Regions from separate parts of the Paludibacterium sp. B53371 genome, predicted to be linked through region 3. Evidence: predicted binding sites of a transcription regulator. Region 3 holds the regulator's gene; each other region holds the start of a gene.
What was found. Region 3 encodes sigma-54, which starts transcription at its own class of promoters, with help from an activator protein. Its sites were predicted from a motif close to CTGGCACGCTTCATGCTT; they were not measured.
Positions count from the first base shown of each region.

Region 1: the regulator sigma-54 is predicted to act here: its motif matches at 5,260-5,277, upstream of JNO51_RS16895 (dicarboxylate/amino acid:cation symporter).
Region 2: the regulator sigma-54 is predicted to act here: its motif matches at 5,384-5,401, upstream of glnA (type I glutamate--ammonia ligase).

Region 1 is NZ_CP069163.1:3,546,132-3,552,747, forward strand. Features, by position in the region: gene JNO51_RS16880 (TetR family transcriptional regulator) at 1-497, shown strand, start outside; gene JNO51_RS16885 (sigma-54 dependent transcriptional regulator) at 478-1,797, opposite strand; gene JNO51_RS16890 (ATP-binding protein) at 1,790-3,667, opposite strand; gene JNO51_RS16895 (dicarboxylate/amino acid:cation symporter) at 3,784-5,070, opposite strand; gene JNO51_RS16900 (MaoC family dehydratase) at 5,406-5,861, opposite strand; gene JNO51_RS16905 (flavodoxin family protein) at 5,961-6,533, shown strand; gene JNO51_RS16910 (BLUF domain-containing protein) at 6,585-6,616, opposite strand, start outside.
Region 2 is NZ_CP069163.1:659,034-665,649, forward strand. Features, by position in the region: gene thrC (threonine synthase) at 1-604, shown strand, start outside; gene JNO51_RS03180 (hypothetical protein) at 790-1,146, shown strand; gene ntrC (nitrogen regulation protein NR(I)) at 1,220-2,641, opposite strand; gene glnL (nitrogen regulation protein NR(II)) at 2,645-3,748, opposite strand; gene glnA (type I glutamate--ammonia ligase) at 3,901-5,319, opposite strand; gene JNO51_RS03200 (rhodanese-like domain-containing protein) at 5,603-6,055, shown strand; gene aroE (shikimate dehydrogenase) at 6,130-6,616, shown strand, end outside.
Region 3 is NZ_CP069163.1:2,627,016-2,633,631, reverse strand. Features, by position in the region: gene rapZ (RNase adapter RapZ) at 1-93, opposite strand, end outside; gene hprK (HPr(Ser) kinase/phosphatase) at 74-1,030, opposite strand; gene ptsN (PTS IIA-like nitrogen regulatory protein PtsN) at 1,023-1,484, opposite strand; gene hpf (ribosome hibernation-promoting factor, HPF/YfiA family) at 1,585-1,899, opposite strand; gene JNO51_RS12570 (RNA polymerase factor sigma-54) at 1,969-3,396, opposite strand; gene lptB (LPS export ABC transporter ATP-binding protein) at 3,403-4,131, opposite strand; gene lptA (lipopolysaccharide transport periplasmic protein LptA) at 4,134-4,673, opposite strand; gene lptC (LPS export ABC transporter periplasmic protein LptC) at 4,663-5,229, opposite strand; gene JNO51_RS12550 (HAD family hydrolase) at 5,226-5,750, opposite strand; gene JNO51_RS12545 (KpsF/GutQ family sugar-phosphate isomerase) at 5,777-6,616, opposite strand, start outside.

The sequences.
Region 1 (6,616 bases), 920 kb from region 3:
TCCGGACCAAGGAAGCCATCTTCATTGCCTTGCTGGAGGCCGGTTTCGATCGCCTGCTGGACGGCTTTACTCCCCTGCTGCAAGCCATGCCCACCGAGCCGGTGGCGGCGGCCCGGCATATTGCCCCGGCCTTGTCGGCCTATCTGGAGCAACAGCGCGAGCTGCTGTCGCTGGCCGGCATGGCCAATGCCGTGCTGGAGCAGAACCTGCCTCTGGATGAAATGCTCGATTTCAAGCGACGCCTGGCACAGGGGCTGGCCGAGAAAGGGGCGCTGCTGGAGCAAAAAGCACCGATCCTGCAAGGCCGTGGTGCGGCCTTCCTGCTGCAGGTATGGGGGTTGTGTGTCGGACTGTGGCAGGCGCTGGACGCCCATCCGGGGCTGCACGCCCTGCGTGACGAACCGGATCTGGCCATTCTGCGCCATGACTTCGGCACCGAGCTGCGCCATGCCCTGCACGCCCTCTGGCTCGGTGCGCTTACAGGCCGTATTTCCTGACCTTGTCGAACAGGGTGGTCTTGGGCATTTTCAATGATTCGCTGGCACGGCTCAGATTGCCGTCGTGACGGCGCAGTGCCTCGGCAATCAAGACCCGCTCGAAATCCTCCACACTCTGCGCCAGCGATGGCGTGTCGGCGCCGCGGGCCTCCGGTAACAGCGGCGTGCGGATCCCCAGGGCAAAACGCTCGGCGACATTGCGCAGTTCGCGCACATTCCCCGGCCAGTCATGGCCCAGCAGCAGCGCCTGTTCATCCGGCTCCAGCACCGGCGTGGGGCGGTCGAAGCGGGCACAGGCCTGCACCAGAAAATGCTCGAACAGCAGCGGGATATCCTCGCGCCGCTCGCGCAGGGGGGGCAATGTCAGCGAGACCACATTGAGACGGTAGTAGAGATCGGAACGGAACTGACCGGCATCGCTCATGGCCTTGAGATCGAACTTGGTAGCGGCAATGATGCGGCAGTCCAGCGGCACCGGGGTATTCGATCCCAGTCGTTCGAAGCTGCGCTCCTGCAACACCCGCAGCAATTTGATCTGCTGGGCAATCGGCATGCTTTCGATTTCATCAAACAGCAGAGTGCCGCCATTGGCGTACTCGAACTTGCCGATGCGCTTCTTCTTGGCATCGGTAAAGGCGTGCGCCTCATGGCCGAACAATTCGCTCTCGAACAGCGTGTCGCTCAGGCCGCCGCAATTGAGCGCGACAAAGGGACGTTCACTGCGCTTGCTCGCCTGATGCAGGCAGCGTGCCACCAGCTCCTTGCCACAGCCGGTCTCACCATGGATCAGCACATTGGCCGCGGTGTCGGCCAGATCGGCAATCATGGCGCGAATACGTGCCATGGCCGGTGAGCGACCAATCAGCTGTGCTTCCAGGGTGAACTTGCTTTGCAGCTGCTGCTCGAGATTGCGTACCGCCAGCCCGAGCCGGCGCTGTTCCAGGGCCCGGCGCGTGACGTCCAGCAGCCGTTCCGGCGAGAACGGCTTTTCAATGAAATCGTAGGCGCCATCCTTCATGGCCTGTACCGCCAGACTGATATCACCGTGACCGGTGATCAGGATCACCGGCAGCTCTGCATCCCGCTGACGCAGCTTTTTCAGCAGCGCCATGCCATCGGTACCCGGCAGGCGAATATCACTCACCACCACCCCGGCAAAGCCCGAGCCGATCTGTTGCAGCGCTTCCTCCGCGCTGGCCGCCCCCTGTACCGGGATGCCCTCCAGCTCGAAAGCCTGCATGCATCCCAGCAGCACGCTGGGATCGTCTTCGACGATGAATACCGACAAGCTGTCAGTCATGGTGTGATTCTCCGGTCAATGCTGGCAGCAGCAGCGTAAAGATCGCCCCGCCCTGCGGATGATTGGCGGCCGACAGACTGCCGCCGGCTTCGGCCAGGATGCTGGCCGACAGGGTCAGACCCAGTCCCAGGCCGACCCCGGCTGGTTTGGTGGTATAGAACGGCTCGAACAGGTGTTGCAGGCTCTTGGCCGAAAAACCGTGGCCGTTGTCGTGCAGCGTCAGTTCGACGCGCTGATCCAGCCGTCGGCTGCGGATGATGATGCGGGCACCCGGCATGTCTTGCAGTGCATCGAGCGAGTTGGTCAGCAGATTCACCAGTACCTGCTCCAGCCGGTTGGGGTCACAATCCGCGACCAGATCGGGCGTTTCCTCGCGGATCACCTCGACGGCCCCGTGGCGCAGGCGCTGGTCGATCAGGAACAGCGCATTATCGAGCGTACGCGTCAATGCCGCCTGGCCGCCGCTGGCCTGGGATTTGTGGGCGAAAGAGCGCAGTGCGCCGGTAATCTTGCCCATGCGTTCAACCAGCTGGCCGATGGTTTCCAGATTGCCGCTGGCGGTCGGCAAGTTGCCGCGCGCCAGATACTTGATGGTGTTGGCCGACAGGGTCGACAGGGCTGCCAGAGGCTGATTGAGTTCATGGGCGATTTGCGCCGACAGCTGGCCGACCACGGCCATCTTGCCGGCCTGAATCAGCTCGGCCTGGGTTTGACGCAAGTGAGTCTCGGCACGCGCCCGCTCGGTGACCTCGGCCTGCAGCTGCTGATTGGCCGACAGCAGATCGGCGGTGCGCTCCTCGACCTTCTGCTCCAGCTGCCGGTAGGCACGCTGCAGGGCCTCGCGTGCTGCCAGTTTGTCGCGCAGGCGCCGGCGGCGCTCGTTGAGCAGCACCAGCCCGGTCAACAGCAGGATGGACAGCACGGCCGCCAGGCTGGCGCGGCTGTAAGCCAGGCTGTAGGCGGGGGCGAGGCTTTCCAGCACCGACAGTTGCCAGTTGCTGCCTGCCAGTGGGCGCGTTTGTTCCAGATAGCGGTGCAAGGGCGAATCGGCCACCCCGGATGGCGCCATCCAGCGTACGACGCGGGCGTCGCTGGATTGCTGATGCAGTAAGTCGATCTTCAGCGGTCGCAACTTCAGACGGTTGTATTGGCGCGTTTCGTCCAGCCGTTGCTGGTCTTGTGGCGGCAAGGTGCCGAGGGAGGCGAATTTCCACTCCGGCCGCGAGGCCAGAATCACCACGCGGTTGGCGTCGGCCACCCATACCAGCGCCTTGTTCTGGCTCCAGGTGTGCTCCAGCCGGGACAGACTGATTTTGACGACCGCCACGCCGATGGCCTGTCCGTTATCATCCAGCGCCTGCGACAAGTAATAGCCCGGCTCGCTGCGCGTGGTGCCGATGCCGAAGAAGCGGCTGCTCTTGCCGATGATGGCTTCTTTGAAATACGGGCGGAAAGCGTCGTTTTCGCCGAGGAAGCTGTCAGGTTGCTGCCAGTTGCTGGTGGCGATGACCTGACCCTGATTGTCCATGATGTAGATGGCGGTGGCGCTGGTGCGCTCGGTCAGGTGTTCCAGATAACGATTGACCTGCTTCTGCAGGATCAGGTCCCGGGGGGCATGCAGCAGGCCGACGACCGCCGGCGACAAGCCCAATACCCCGGGCAGCCGGGCAAAACGCTCCACCTCACTGTCCAGCGTCGCGCTGTACAGATCCAGCCGCTGGTTGGCGCTGTTTTCCAGTTCCGCCAGCGAGGACGACAGACTGGCATTGAAGGCCCAGCAGGCAAAGCCGGCCACGATCAGGGCAATCAGCGCCAGATAGAGCAGGGTGCCTGACAGTGAGCGGTGTTTGGCCATAAGGTGTAATAGCAAGAGAGGGTTACCATCCCGGCGAGAATAGTCAGAATGCCCTGTGCTGGCAAACCGCCTGATCAAGCTTTGCCATGAAAAAAGGCCGCCAGCTGGCGGCCTCATTTTCGGTTTCAAGCTCAGGCTTCCTGGCTGACCAGTTGCACCACCGGTTCGGCGATGAGGCCATCCTGCTGCTCGGCCTGGGGCGCGCCCAGCATGTTCTCCATCTTGGCGACCGTGGCGGTGGCAATCGAGTTGGCCATCACATTGGTCGCGGTACGGAACATGTCGAGGAACTGGTCAATGCCAAGGATCAGCAGAATCCCGGCTTCCGGCAGATGGAACATCGGCAGCACAGCGGCGACCACCACCAGCGAGGCCCGCGGCACACCGGCGATCCCCTTGCTGGTAACCATCAGCACCAGCAGCATGGTCAGCTGGCTGCCCAGCGACATTGGCACGTTATAGACCTGGGAGATGAACAGGGCGGCGAAGGAGGCATACATCACCGAGGCGGCCAGGTTGAAGGAGTAGCCCAGCGGCAGTACAAAGCCGGAAATGCGGCTGTCGACCCCGAAGGCATCCAGTTGTTCCAGCACCTTGGGGAAGGCGGCTTCCGAGCTGGCCGTGGCGAAGCCCAGCATCATCGGGGCGCGAATCTTCTTCATCAGCACCATGACATCACGGCCGAGGTACAGATAGCCAATGGCCAGCAGGAAGGCCCACAGCGTGGCGATGGCGACCAGGAAAGCGCCGAGGAAACGGGCATAGATCATCAGGATGCCCAGACCCTGGGTGGTGATGGTGGCAGCAACGGCACCGAACACGCCCAGCGGGGCAAAGGCCATCACAATGCCGGTCAGCTTGAGCATGGTGTGTGCCACATCATCCAGCATATTGCGCAGCGTGGTCGGGAAGCGGTTTTTCAACTGCGCCATCGAAATACCGAAGAACAGCGAGAACACCACAATCTGCAGCATCTCGTTATTGGTCATGGCCTCAAAGAAGCTCTTCGGGAACATGTGCGAAATGAAGTCATGCAGATTCAGCGCGCTGGTTTTCAGGCCGGCACTGCCGGTCGGCATCGGCAGGTTATAGCCGACACCCGGTTGCAGTACGTTGGCGTAGAACATGCCGATCAGCAGCGAGACCAGCGAAGCCAGGATGAACCAGACCATCGCCTTGCCGCCAACGCGGCCGACCGATTTGGTGTCGGAGCTGGCAATCCCGACCACCAGCGTCGAGAACACCAGCGGCCCGATGATCATCTTGATCATGCGCAGGAAAACGTCGGTGAGGATGGACAAGTTGCTGGCCACATTCTTGGCCGCCTCAGCCGTCAGCGAGTTGTGACACAGGAAGCCGACAACGATACCAAGGATCAGCGCGATGCCGACCCAAAGGGTGATTTTGTTCGATTTCATACAATCTCCGGTTCAAAAAGCCGGCACGCGCTAACGGTGTCGATCCCTGATCCGTCATGGCGTAGCCCTGTCCTCCGGTCAGCCTCCCGCGAGAGGCGCCATCAGGTTGTGTGTGTGTGCACGATGCGGCGGCGTCTTGTCTGCCGCGAACGGCTCGTGGCCGTTTGTTGTCATCGCCCGGCTACTGATTAGCACATCGCGTGCCAGCATCATGGCGGAGGAAGTGGTTTTTAACTTGTTGATTTGTATGAATATAAAACCAGGCGGCTGGCGCGGCGTTTGGATTTCCGTACCAGCCAGGGGGAATGACGTTCGGAAATCCGAACGTCATTGGGTCAAGACGGACGAATCGGCACGGACAAGCGAGAGGTCATGCTCTGTACCAGCGCGCCATCCTGGTTGCGGGTTTCGCTTTTCAGGGTAACCAGACCGCGCTCGGGGCGCGAAGGGGAAGTCTTGATGTCGATCACCTCGCTGGTGACCTGTAGACGGTCGCCGGGCCGGGTCGGGCGCGGCCAGCGCAGTTCGGCGCCCGCCCCCACCAGCCCGCCGGCAACCGGCAGGCCGCTGCCCACCAGCAAACGCATGGTGACCGCCGCGGTATGCCAGCCACTGGCCGCCAGTCCGGCGAACAGGGTGTTGCGCGCGGCGTCCTCATCCAGATGGAAGGGCTGCGGGTCGAATTGGGCGGCAAAGGCCTTGATGTCGGCCATCGTCATCTCGTGGGAGGCACTGACAAAGGTCTGGCCCAGCGTGAAATCCTGCAGATACATCGTTTCAGTCTTCGCCATGGCGGAATTCCGGGGCATGTCAACGGATGGTCTATAAACAGACAACCGGTGCCGGAAGGCATCCTGATCGTCTTCCACAACAACAGGGAGTTTGCAGCCATGACAACCATCGCCATTGTCTACTTCAGCGGTTACGGCCACACCGCCAAACAAGCCGAGGCCGTCCGCGACGGCGCGGCAGGCGTTGCCGGCACCCAGGTGGTGATGTATCGCATTGATGCTGACGGCAATTTGCCGGATGGTACCTTCGACGCCCTGGCAGGGGCCGATGCCATCCTCTATGGGTCGCCGACCTATATGGGCGGTCCGGCCTGGCAATTCAAGAAATTTGCCGATGCCTCATCCAAGGCGTGGTTTGTGCAGGCCTGGAAAGACAAGCTGGCTGCCGGCTTTACCACCTCGGCCTCCGTCAACGGCGACAAGGGTGCCACCATTCAATACCTGTTTACCCTGTCACAGCAGCATTCGCAGATCTGGGTCGGCACCGGCCTGATGCCGTCCAATACCAAGGCGCATGGTCCGGCAGACGTCAACTGGACCGCCGGCTTTGCCGGTGCGCTGGCCATTGCGCCATCCGATGCCTCGCCGGACGAGGCGCCGCGTGCCGGCGATCTGGAAACAGCCCGCCTGCTGGGCAAGCGGGTCGCCGAGCTGGCTGCCCGTCTGGCCTGATGCATTGTGCGGCTGACCGGTCCGGCGGTTTCTTGTCGGACCGGCGCTGTATCAGCCCCGCGTGCCGAGTGCGCCGGCCTCGG
Region 2 (6,616 bases), 1.7 Mb from region 3:
CCAGATGGGTTTGCCGATTGGTCGTCTGCTGGTGGCCACCAATGAAAACGACGTGCTGGACGAGTTCTTCCGCACCGGTCGCTACCGTCCGCGCGGCAGTGCCGAAACCCGGGTGACTTCCAGCCCGTCGATGGATATTTCCAAGGCCTCCAACTTCGAACGCTTCGTGTTCGAACTGGTTGGGCGCAACCCGGCCATGCTCAAGTCACTGTGGGCCAAGGTCGACAACGGCCGCGGTTTCGACCTGGGCGATGATCCGCTGTTCTCCGAAGTGGCGACCCGCTTCGGTTTCGCCTCGGGTCACAGCACACATGACGACCGGCTGGCGACGATTCGCCAGGTGGCCGGGCAGGATGGTCAGGTGCTGGATCCGCATACAGCCGACGGGGTCAAGGTGGCGCGCGAACTGCGCCGTACCGGCGAGACCGTGGTCTGCCTGGAAACGGCCTTGCCGGCCAAGTTTGCCGAAACCATCCGTGAGGCACTCGATCAGGATCCGCCGCGTCCGGCCGGGTTCGAGGGGCTGGAGGATCTGCCGCAGCGCTTCACCGTGCTGCCGGCCGATGTCGCCGCCGTCAAGCAGGTGATCGAAGCGCATTCCTGATCGGATCGTCGAATAGCCGATGAGCCAGCCCCGCCCGGGCTGGCTCTTTTTTTGTCAGATCACCGGATATTTGCTGACGGCGCTTGTTGATACATCACCATTCCGCGCTTTTCTCTGACCGTGCCCTTTTGACCAGGACTGTGGACGTGGATTTAATGGGCCGTTTCCTAACCGGAGTACAGGCCATGTCGCAGCAGAAGCCCCTCGGTCACGACACCCCTCTGACCGACTCACAAACCGATCGGAATGACCCGGCGACGGGACGTCTACCGTTTGCCTGCACACCCGGGCAGCTGGAGGAGGCCATGGCGTGGCTGGAGAGCACTTGTCCCGGTACACTGGCCAGCTTTCGTGCGCTGATGAGTGAGGCCATGCAGAGGGGAGAAAAGCATTTCCGCGAGATTCCGTACGATGAGATCGGCGCCTGCATCTTTGCCTTCTCCCAGTTGTCGTTCGTGACCAGCGCGGCGAAGCCCGATCAGGCCATGAACGAGCTGATCCTCGCCATGCTGGATCATCTCTGGGTCGGCCTGAGTCACTAGTCACGTCCGAATCCTCGCGCCAATCCGGGGCCAGTCTGCCCCGGATATCATGCCGCCCGCCCGGTAGACAGACTTACAAGCCCAGTTCCTGGATTTTGCGCGTCAGGGTATTACGTCCCCAGCCGAGCAACTGGGCGGCCTCGATCTTGCGCCCGGCGGTGTGTCCCAGTGCAGAAAGAATGCAGCAGGCTTCGAAACGACTGGTCAGGTCATCGATGATGCCGGTTTCCCCTGCTGCCAGACGGCGGCTGATTTCCGCCGACAGTCCCTTGAGCCAGTCCGCCTCCTGGGCGGACTGGCTGGCGGCCGGCAGCTCGGGCATGTCTGCCGTGGCGACCGTCGAGGCCGGATTCTTTAGCTCTGGCGGCAGATCCGAGACTTCAACGGTCTGGCCGGGAGCCATGACGGTGATCCACTGACAGAGGTTTTCCAGCTGGCGCACATTGCCCGGGAAGTCGTAATCGACGATGCACTGCATGGCCGCCGGGCTCAGCCGCTTGCTTTCCACGCCCAGGCTGGCTGCGCTGCGCGCCAGAAAGTGCTGCGTCAGCAGCGGGATATCCTCGCTGCGTTCGCGCAAGGGCGGCAGACGCAGGCGGATCACGTTGAGACGGTGGAACAGGTCTTCGCGGAACTGGCCATTGCGCACCCGTTCCTCCAGGTGCTGGTGTGTGGCCGCAATCACGCGCACATTGGCTTTGATCGGGGTGTGGCCCCCCACCCGGTAGAAGTGGCCGTCGGACAGGACGCGCAGCAGGCGGGTCTGCAATTCGGTCGGCATGTCGCCGATTTCGTCGAGAAACAGCGTGCCGCCCTCCGCCTCTTCGAAACGTCCGCGACGGGTGGCCTGGGCGCCGGTGAAGGCCCCCTTCTCGTGGCCGAACAGTTCGCTTTCCAGCAGATCCTTCGGGATGGCGGCGGTATTCAGGGCGATGAACGGGCGACCGGCACGCACCGAGTGCAGGTGCAGGGCCTCGGCAACCCGTTCCTTGCCCGTCCCGGACTCGCCGGTAATCAACACCGTGACGGTGGATTGCGACAGGCGGCCGATGGCGCGGAAAACATCCTGCATGGCCGGTGCCTGACCCAGTAGTACCGGCAGCGCGGCTTGCGGGGCAGGGGTGTCGTCATGCTGGCCCGACTCGGCCAGCGCGCGTTCGATCAGTTCGACCGCCTGATCGATGTCAAAGGGTTTGGGCAGGTACTCAAAGGCCCCCCCCTGGAATGCGGAAACCGCCGAGTCGAGGTCGGCATGTGCGGTCATGATGATGACCGGCAGTTGCGGATGGCGCTCCTTGACCCGGGTGAGAAATTTCAGCCCGTCGGTGCCGGGCATGCGGATATCGGAGATGATGACGCGCGGCTGTTCGTCCTCCAGGGCATTGAGCGCGTCGTCGGCGCTGGCAAAGCTGCGGTAGTCGATGGCGCTGCGGGCCAGGGCTTTTTCCAGGACCCAGCGAATGGCTTTGTCGTCGTCGATGATCCAGACCGGCATCGTTCAGTCTCCTTGCGCGCCAGGTGCGTTGGCGAGTGTTTGTTCTTGTTTGAAGGGCAGCATGACGGTAAAGCAGGTTTGTCCCGGCCGTGAATCGAACTCGATGCTGCCACCGTGCTGGTGCACATAGGCCTGAGCCAGGGTCAGCCCCAGGCCGGTGCCTTCGGCACGACCGGTCACTAGCGGGTAGAACAGGTGGTCGCGGATGTCTTCCGGAATGCCGGGGCCGTCATCGATGATTTGCAATTTCAGTGCCAGGTGGTGCCGCTTGCGTGCCAGGGTGGCCTGGCGTGCCACGCGGGTGCGCAGGATGACCCGGCCCTGACCCTTCATGGCCTGGATGGCGTTCTTGACGATATTCAGCACCACCTGGATCAATTGTTCCTTGTCGGCCACCAGCATCGGCAGGCTGACATCGTAGTCGCGCTGCATGGTCAGGCCTTGTGGATACTCGGCCAGGGCGATGCTGCGCACGCGCTCCAGGACCTCGTGAATGTTGACCTCGCTGACAACATGGCGCCGATGCGGCGCCAGCATGCGGTCAACCAGAGATTGCAGCCGCAGGGCCTCTTCCTTGATGACTTCGGTGTATTCCTTCAGTTCTGGCCGGTCCTGCAGCTCGTGTTCCAGCAGTTGCGCCGCGCCGCGGATGCCGCCGAGCGGGTTCTTGATCTCGTGCGCCAGGTTGCGGATCAGCTCGCGGTTGGCCTGATGCTGCAGCAGACGCCGTTCTTCATTGACGATGCGCAGCTGCTGGTCGAGCGAGCGCAGCTCGATCAGCGCCAGTCCCTCTCCCTGATCGATTGGCGTCACCGACAGGGCCAGATGCAGAGGCTGGGCGCCTTGCGCCGTGACCAGCTCCAGGTCGTGTTCGATATAGCTGGCATTGTGGGCAAAGGCGGTGGCCAGTGCCTGCTGCAGTGCCTCACAGGGCAGGAACAGCTCGGCGAGGTGATGACGCATGAGTTCGCGCCGTCCCAGACCGAGCAGGTTTTCACTGGCCGGATTGGCAAACACCAATTCACCATCGCGGCGCACGATCAGCACCGGGGTGTCGAGTAGTTCGAGTCCGGCAAAGCCGGGCGGCGTGTTTTCTGTTCCGGTCATGACAGGCTCTTGTCAGCTTGGGGCACGAAATCCATTGGCATGATTCAGTATGCACTGTTTTGGTGCGCTCTGGCGGGGGCCCGGAAAAAAACCCGCTTCCCTCACGGGAGAGCGGGTTTTCCAGACCGCACCCCGGGCGCGGTTCGGCACAATTACAGGCTGTAGTACATCGAGAATTCAACCGGGTGCGTGGTCATGCGCGCCAGGTTGACTTCCTGCATCTTCAGCTCGATGTAGGCATCAATCCACTCGTTGCTGAATACGCCGCCGCGGGTCAGGAACTCGCGATCCTTGTCCAGGGCATCCAGCGCTTCGTCCAGCGAGGCGCAGACGGTCGGGATCAGCTTGTCTTCTTCCGGCGGCAGATCGTACAGGTTCTTGTCGGCCGGGTCGCCCGGGTGGATCTTGTTCTGGATGCCGTCCAGACCGGCCATCAGCAGTGCCGAGAACAGCAGGTACGGGTTGGCCAGCGGATCCGGGAAACGGGCTTCGATACGACGGGCCTTGGGGCTGGCCACGTGCGGAATGCGGATCGAGGCCGAGCGGTTCTTGGCCGAGTAGGCCAGCTTCACCGGGGCTTCGTAGTGCGGAACCAGACGCTTGTACGAGTTGGTGCCCGGGTTGGCGATGGCGTTCAGTGCCTTGGCGTGCTTGATGATGCCGCCGATGTAGTACAGGGCGGTATCGGACAGGCCGGCATAACCGTCACCGGCGAAGGTGTTCTGACCGTCTTTCCAGATCGACTGATGCACGTGCATGCCCGAGCCATTGTCGCCGACGATCGGCTTCGGCATGAAGGTGGCGGTCTTGCCGTAGCTGTGCGCCACGTTATGCACCACATATTTGAGGATCTGGGTCCAGTCGGCGCGCTGGGTCAGCGTGGAGAACTTGGTCCCGATTTCGTTCTGGCCGCCGGTGGCCACTTCGTGGTGGTGGACTTCGACCGGTACGCCCAGCTCTTCCAGCAGCAGCACCATGGCCGAACGGATGTCCTGAGCGGAGTCGACCGGCGGTACCGGGAAGTAGCCGCCCTTGATGCCCGGGCGGTGGCCGGTGTTGCCACCTTCGAACTGCTGGGCCGAGGCCCAGGCACCTTCTTCCGACTCGATCTTGACGAAGCAGCCGGACATGTCGGCACCCCAGGTGACCGAGTCGAAAATGAAGAATTCCGGTTCCGGGCCGAAGTAGGCGGTATCGCCAATGCCGGTGGCCTTCAGGTAGGCTTCGGCGCGCTTGGCGATGGAACGCGGACAGCGGTCATAGCCCTTGCCATCGGCCGGGTCGACCACGTCGCAGCTCATGATGACGGTGGCTTCGTCGAAGAACGGATCGATCTTGGCAGTGGCCGGATCGGCCATCAGCAGCATGTCGGAGGCCTGAATGCCCTTCCAGCCGGCGATCGACGAGCCGTCGAACGCATGGCCGCGTTCAAACCAGGCTTCAGCATCTTCGGTCAGGACATGTGCCGGAATGGATACGTGTTGTTCCTTGCCGCGCGTGTCGGTAAAGCGCAGGTCAACAAACTTCACGTCGTTTTCCTGGATCAGTTTCACTACGTCTGCTACCGCCATGTTGATCTCCTAAATTGGGCTACTTGCTTCAAGGTGATGCCTGAAATGGTTGCTGGACACTGTCTAGCATGAAGCGTGCCAACCCTTTTCCGGACGGTAAATCCTTGTAGGGCGTGCTGGATACGCGTACGTCATGATACTGGCCGACCCATTTTAGTGCTGTCCCCGATTTTATGCACCAAAATGATGCATATCCGGCCCGAGTGAACAGGCATTGCCTTGTCTGCGCCTGCAACGGATAATCAAGACGTCATATTTTTGACCGCTGAGCGGGGAGTCTGTGATGGATCAGGTTCAGACAATTTTGCAACAGGCCGCCGGGCGAGCCGCCGCCATGGGGGCGCCGTATCAGGGGGCGCTGCTGCCGGAGGAAGCCTGGTACCTGATGCAGCACTTGCCGGGTGCGGTGTTGGTGGATGTGCGCAGTGCTGCCGAGTGGCAGTTTGTCGGCATGGTGCCGAATGCCGTCTGTGTCGAGTGGCGCAGTTATCCCGGCATGCAGCTCAACGGCCAGTTTCTCGCCCAGTTGCAGGCCCGTGTCGCACCGGAGGCGACGGTGATGCTGATGTGCCGCAGCGGTGCGCGCTCGGATGAGGCCGCACGTGTGGTGCAGGGGACCGGGTTCGCCGCGGTCTATAACGTGCTGGAAGGCTTTGAGGGGGATAAGGATGGCATGAGCCAGCGTGGCCACCTCAATGGCTGGAAAAAGCATGGCTTGCCCTGGGTACAGGGTTGAATGTGTTGATGCATGAGGCTGTCGCGGCTAAAGTAGCGGACAACCGCAGTAAACGGATTTCCAGAAAGCAGATCATGACCGAACGTTACGCCGTCATCGGTAACCCCGTAGACCATAGCCAGTCGCCTTTCATTCATGCCGAATTCGCCCGGGCCGAAAACCGGTCGATACGCTATGAGCGCTTGCAGGCTGCCACCGACCGTTTTGCCGATGTGGTCGCTGCCTTCGTCAAAACCGGGGGCTGTGGTCTGAATGTGACCTTGCCGTTCAAGGGGGACGCCTATCGTCTGGCGACCGAGCTGTCCGAGCGTGCGCGTGCCGCCGAGGCTGTCAACACCCTGACCTTCCGCGACGGCAAGGTGTTCGGCGACAACACCGATGGCGTGGGGCTGGTGCGGGACATCGTGGAAAACCTGGATTTCCCCATCGCAGGCAAGCGCGTGCTGATTCTTGGTGCCGGTGGTGCCGTGCGCGGCGTGCTCGGGCCTGTCCTGCAGGAAAAACCGGCCTCGGTCACCATTGCCAATCGTACCCTGATCAAGGCCGAGGCACTGGTGCACC
Region 3 (6,616 bases):
GTTGTCGACGCAGTAGAAACCCGAGTCTTCCAGCGCCCGCAGGGCAATGGATTTTCCCGAACCGGATTGCCCGCTAATCAATATCAGTTGCATGTTCCTGATCCTTCAGGAAATTGGTGTGACGTTCGATGAATTCGCGCGTGCTGTCGATGCCGCGCAGTTGCAGGATGTAGTTGCGGACGGCGGCTTCGACCAGAACGGCGAGGTTGCGGCCGGCCGCCACCGGCAGGACGACCTTGCGCACCGTGACGCCGAGAATGTCCTGTGTTTCCGACTGGATGTTCAGCCGGTCGAGGGCCTGCATGGCCTGATCGTTGGCCTTGACCAGGTGGATGATCAGTTTCAGTACTTTCTTCGGTCGTACGGCGGTTTCGCCGAAGATGGTGCGGATGTTCAGAATGCCCAGCCCGCGTACCTCCAGGAAGTCGCGCAGCAGAGGCGGGCAGCGTCCTTCCAGGGTTTCCGGCCCGATCCGGTAGAGTTCGACGGCATCGTCGGCCACCAGGCCGTGGCCGCGCGAGATCAGGTCCAGGGCCAGTTCGCTCTTGCCCATGGCCGAGTCGCCCATGATCAGTACGCCGATTTCCAGGACGTCGAGGAAGACGCCATGCAGTACGGTGGAGACGGCCAGCGCGCGAGCCAGATAGATGCGCAGCACATCCATCAGGTAAGGGCTTTCCAGCGGGGTGGACATCAGCGGCACGCTGTGGGAGTGGCAGTAGTCGCGCAGCAGTTTCGGTACCGGCTGGCCATTGGCCACCATGACCACTGACATGCTCTTGTGGAACAGTTGGTCGAGGGCGGTTTTGGCCGCCGACTGTTCCAGCCGGTTCAGGTAATCGACCTCGGCGAGGCCCAGTACCTGGACACGGTTGGGGTGGATGAAATTCAGGTGGCCGACCAGCGCCAGCGTAGGGCGCTGTTCGTCGATGCCGATAATGTTGTCGGCGCCCGCCGTCCCGACAACCCAGCTGAGATTAAGCTTTTGCTGGTTTTCCTGGTAAAGCTTGCGCACGGTTATGCTAGGCATGGGTCGACCACTCGGAAAGAATCTGGTAGAGCTCGTCCACGCTTTGGGCGGTGAGCATTTTTTCGCGCAACGGGCGGCTGGAGAAGAGTTGCGCCAGCTCGGACAGGACCTGCAGGTGCAGGTCGGTGGCCTGTTCCGGTACCAGCAGGACGAACAGGCTTTGTACCGGTTTGCCGTCCGGGGCATCGAAAGGAATCGGCGCTTTCAGGCGGATGAAGATGGCCGCGGCTTCCTTGAGTCCCTGGGCTCGGCCGTGGGGAATGGCAACCCCCTGACCCAGGCCGGTGGAGCCGAGTTTTTCTCGGGCAAACAGACAATCGAACACCTCGCTGCGGGCGATGCCGCAGGTATTTTCCATCAGCAGACCGACCTGCTCGAAAACCCTTTTCTTGCTGCTGACGTCGAGGTCGAGCAGGATGTGCTCGCGGGAAAGAATCTTACCGATCTGTTTCATAGCGTTTGGCGGCATCGGAGGCCGGGCGGACCGGCTTCGTCAAAAAGTCTGGCAAACAAAAACGGGAACCCGAAGGTTCCCGGCAGTACTGAATGTCACTTTACAGCGAAGCTTCCGGGTGGGCGCCGCGGTGCTCGGTCTGCTTTTCCTTGAACTTCAGCACCTGACGGTCCAGCTTGTCCATCAGCAGGTCGATGGCGGCGTACATGTCGGCCTCGGTGGCTTCGACATGGATGTCCTTGCCGGACAGGTGAACGTTGACCTCGGCTTTCTGGACCAGTTTGTCCACGGACAGGGTAACGGAGACATCGATCAGGTCGTCGACATGGCGGCTGATGCGCTCGAGCTTCTCATCAATATAGTCGCGCAACGACGGGGTGATCTCGAGGTGAAGACCAGTCACTTTGATGTTCATAACCCTTACTCCTTACTTTGTTGCCATGATGACTGCACGGTCGGGTCGGCCGTACAGCCGGATGTTGGATTACAGAGCCTTTCTTTGATTGACCGGCGCTATCTGCATGGCTTCACGATACTTGGCAACGGTACGTCTTGCAACCTGAATTCCCTGGCTGGATAGCTGTTCGGCAATGGCGCTGTCTGACAGTGGCCTGGATGGGTTCTCCTGTTCGATCAGCCTGCGGATATGTGCCTTGATGGCGGTGGCGGAGCATTCTTCGCCACTGTCGGTTTCCAGGGCACTGCCGAAGAAATATTTCAGCTCGAAAAGTCCCCGGGGACAGAGCAGATATTTCTGGGTGGTGACTCTGGAGACGGTGGATTCGTGCAGCCCGAGCTCATCGGCGATATTGCGCAGGATCATCGGCCGCATGGCCACTTCGCCTTGTTCAAAGAACGCTTGCTGCTTGTCGACTATAGCTTCCGACACTTTCAGGATAGTGTCAAATCGCTGTTGAATGTTCTTGACCAGCCACCGTGCCTCTTGCAGACGACTGCCGAGATCGCCGGATTGCTGGCGGTTTTCCGACAGCATGCGGGCGTAGATCTGGTTGACGCGCAATTGCGGGACGGCGCTGCTGTTGAGCTCGGCCACCCAGCGGCCTTTACGCTTTCTGACGGTGACGTCCGGGGTGACGTAATGGGTGTCGCGCGCGTCGAAGCCGCTGGCCGGACGCGGGTTGAGGCGGGCGATCAGGGTCTGGGCTTCGCGCAGGGCATCGTCGCTGGTGCCCAGCAGCTTGCGCAGGCGGGTGTAGTCACGGGCGCCGAGCAGGGCCAGGTGCTGCGCGATGATGTCGCCGGCCAGGGATTTGCCGGGGGTGCTGGCCGGTAATCTGGCCAGTTGCAGTTGCAGGGATTCGGGCAGTGAGCGGGCGCCGACGCCGGGGGGGTCGAACTGCTGCAGCATGCGCAGGCCGACGGCCAGTTCATCTTCGTCCAGGGCCAGCTCTTCGGGCAGACTGGCCACCAGTTCGGCCAGTGGCGTGGTCAGGTAGCCATCGTCATCCAGTTCTTCAATCAGCAGTTGCACGACGGCGTGGTCGCGCTGCGGCAGGTCGATTTCTCCCAGCTGCGACAGCAACAGCTCGCGCAGGGTCTGATGACAGGGCACGTTGTAAAAGGGGTCGAATTCGTCGTCGTAGCTGCCACCACTGCCGGTCCCGCTGCCGCTGCCCCAGTCCTGCAGCGCTTCCATGCCCGGTTCGCTCGCCGTGTCCTGCTCCTGCTGCTTCGGGACCTCTTCGCTGTGGCTGCTTTCCATCGGGCGCTCCGGCAGGCCGGGTTCGCCGGGGGTGTCTTCATCGCGCTCGAGCAGCGGGTTTTCCAGCAGATAGCGTTCGACTTCGGCTTGCAGTTCGACCGTCGACAGTTGCAGCAGCTTGATCGACTGCTGCAATTGCGGCGTCAGGGTCAACTGCTGGGAGACTTTGAGCTGGAGGCTTTGCTTCATGATGGTTTACAGATGGAAATGCTCGCCCAGGTAGACTTTGCGTACCCGCTCGTCGTTGACCAGTGTTTCCGGCTCGCCGGCAGCCAGCACGGCACCGTCGCTGATGATGTAGGCGCGGTCGCAGATCCGCAGTGTTTCTCGCACGTTGTGGTCGGTGATCAGTACGCCGATACCGCGTTCCTTGAGGAAGGAAATGATCTTCTGGATGTCGATGACGGCAATCGGATCGACCCCGGCAAAGGGTTCATCCAGCAGGATGAAGCGTGGCCGCGTGGCCAGCACGCGGGCAATTTCCACCCGGCGCCGCTCGCCGCCGGACAGCGACAGGGCATTGCTGTTGCGCAGATGGGCGATGTTCAGGTCATCCAGCAGCAGGTCGAGCTCTTTTTCCAGTTCGTCTTTCTTGAAGCCGGTGATCTCCAGAATGGCGCGGATGTTTTCGTCGACCGTCATCTTGCGGAAGATCGAGGCTTCCTGCGGCAGATAGCCCAGCCCGAGCCGCGCCCGACGGTGGATCGGCATGTGGGTGATGGACTGCTCGTTGATGGTGATTTCACCGTCATCGGCACCGACCAGACCGACGATCATGTAAAAGCTGGTGGTCTTGCCGGCACCATTCGGCCCCAGCAAACCCACGACTTCGCCACTCTTGATCTGCAGCGAGACATCCTTGACTACCGTGCGGTTCTTGTAGCGCTTTTTCAGGCGCTGCACTGTCAATACGCTATCGGTCATGATCACTTTCCGGCGCCGCTGCTGGCGTCTTTCTTTTGTGGCTGGATGATGGCGGTGACCCGGCCCTTGTTGGCGGTATTGCCGCTGCCGCCCTGGCTCTGATAGACCTGGGTTTCGGTGTTGTAGACGATGACGTCGCCGATCAGCAGGTCATCCCCCTTCTTGACGCGGGCATTGGTGGTCAGGATGGCGGTATGGGTGACCGTGCTGTAGTCGATGCGCTTGGCCTGCCCGTCGATCCAGACATTTTTCTTTTCCGGCGTATCATCCGCCTTCTGACGGAAGGTGACCAGCTTGCCGGTGGCGATCATGGTCTGATTGCCCTGAGCGTCACGGGTGACCGTCAGGTGGTCGGCATGCATCAGCATGGTGCCCTGGATGACCACGACCGCGCCATCCCATTCGGTGATGCCCTTGATCTGGTCGAGCGTGGCGCGGTCGGCGCTGATCTGGATCGGCTTGCCGCTGTCGGCTTTTTCGGCGAACGCCAGCGGGGTGGCCAGGGCAAGGAGTGTCAGCAGCAGGGCGGATTTATTGAACATAAGTGGCCTTTGCATAAGACAGCATGTTCACGATGCCGGTCTTTTGGTCGTAATTGAAACCCGTCGAATTGGCGACACTGCTGCCATAGTGAACGGTGGTCGGCATCGGTGAGCTGGCGTAGTGACGGACGGTGTCGACGGTCATGGCAGAGCTGTCCAGCGTCATCGGCGGCTGACCCGCGACCGCCGGTTTCTGCAGATGCGCCTTATGCTCAAGGAACGCGACGCGCGACTCGGTATTGTAACGCCCGTTGTCGGCGATCAGCGTGTAATCCAGCTGTCCATTCTTGAACAGCGCGATGTTGCCCTGATTGAAATACAGCTCGCGCTGGTTGGGGTACTGCCACAGTCTGTCGGCAATCATGTGCTGCAGGACGCGCCCTTGCTCATCAAAGCGTGTCGCGTCGATTTTCTCGGCAACATATTCGGGCTGGGACGGATCGAGATCATGGCCGAAGCTGCCCAGCTTGGAGACCTGATCCAGCCAGATCGTCAGCAGGGCGGTGAGGGCGACCAGCGCCACGGGGAACAACCGTGTCCAATGCCCGCTCTTCATGACAGATAGCCCGCGATCAGGTCGTCCAGCGTGCCCTGGGCCTGCATGATCAGCTCGCAGGTTTCGCGTACGGCCCCACGTCCGCCACGATTGCCGGTGACGTAGTGGGCGTGCTGGCGCACCACGCTCGGGGCTTCGGGGACGGAAATCGCCAGCCCGACACGCAGCATGACCGGCAGGTCGACCACATCATCGCCCACATAGGCACATTGCGCCGGCTGCACGCCCGCCTTGGCCAGCAAATCCTCGAAAGCCGTGCGCTTGTCGTGAATGCCGGCATAGTAAAAATCGATGCCGAGCCCGCGGGCGCGGTGCTCGACACAGCTTGCGGCGCGGCCGGTAATGAGGGCCAGTTTGACGCCGGTGGACTGCAGCATTTTCAGGCCATGGCCATCCAGCGTATTGAACCCCTTGAGTTCTTCCCCCGCGGCGGTAATGAAAATCGTGCCATCGGTCAGTACACCGTCCACATCCATGATCAGCAGACGGACATTGCGTGCCAGGTCATTGGTCGCTTGCATGTTATTCCTCGGGCTGGCTGGCGGGATCAGACCACGCCGGCCTTGAACAGGTCGTGCATGTTGAGGGCCCCGACCAGCTGCTGTTCGGCATTGGTCACCAGCAGACAGAGCACCTTGCTGGCTTCCATCTGCTCAACGGCCTCGGTGGCCAGGCAGTGTGCCGCAATGGTGCGGGGCGATCGGGTCATGACGTCTTCGATGCGGATGCCGGTCAGGTCCAGGGTCTTGTCCAGCGTGCGACGCAGGTCGCCGTCGGTGTAAACCCCGACCAGCGAGCCGGCGGCATCGGCCACCGCCGTCATGCCCAGACCTTTCTTCGACATTTCCAGCAAGGCATCTTTCAGGGATGCGCCCACCTTGACGCAGGGCAATGCCTCACCGGTGTGCATGACATCGGCAACACGCACCAGCAGGCGGCGGCCGAGGCTGCCCGCCGGATGCGACATGGCAAAGTCTTCTTCGCGGAACTGCCGCTCCTGCATCAGGGTGACGGCCAGGGCATCGCCCAGGGCCAGCTGCGCCGTGGTGCTGGAGGTGGGGGCCAGTCCCAGCGGGCAGGCTTCCTTGTCGACATGGGCATCCAGGTGGACATTGGCCAGCTTGGCCATGGTCGATCCCTCGCGTCCGGTCATGCAGATGGTGTGAATGCCCTTGCGCTTGAGCGCCGGCCACATGGCCAGGACTTCATCACTCTCACCGGAGTTGGACAGTGCCAGCAGGACGTCTTCGCGCATGATCATGCCCAGATCGCCATGCACGGCTTCGGCCGGGTGCAGGAAGAAGGCAGGGGTGCCGGTACTGGCCATGGTGGCGGCGATCTTGCGCGCGACATGACCGGATTTTCCCATGCCGGTCACGACCAGGCG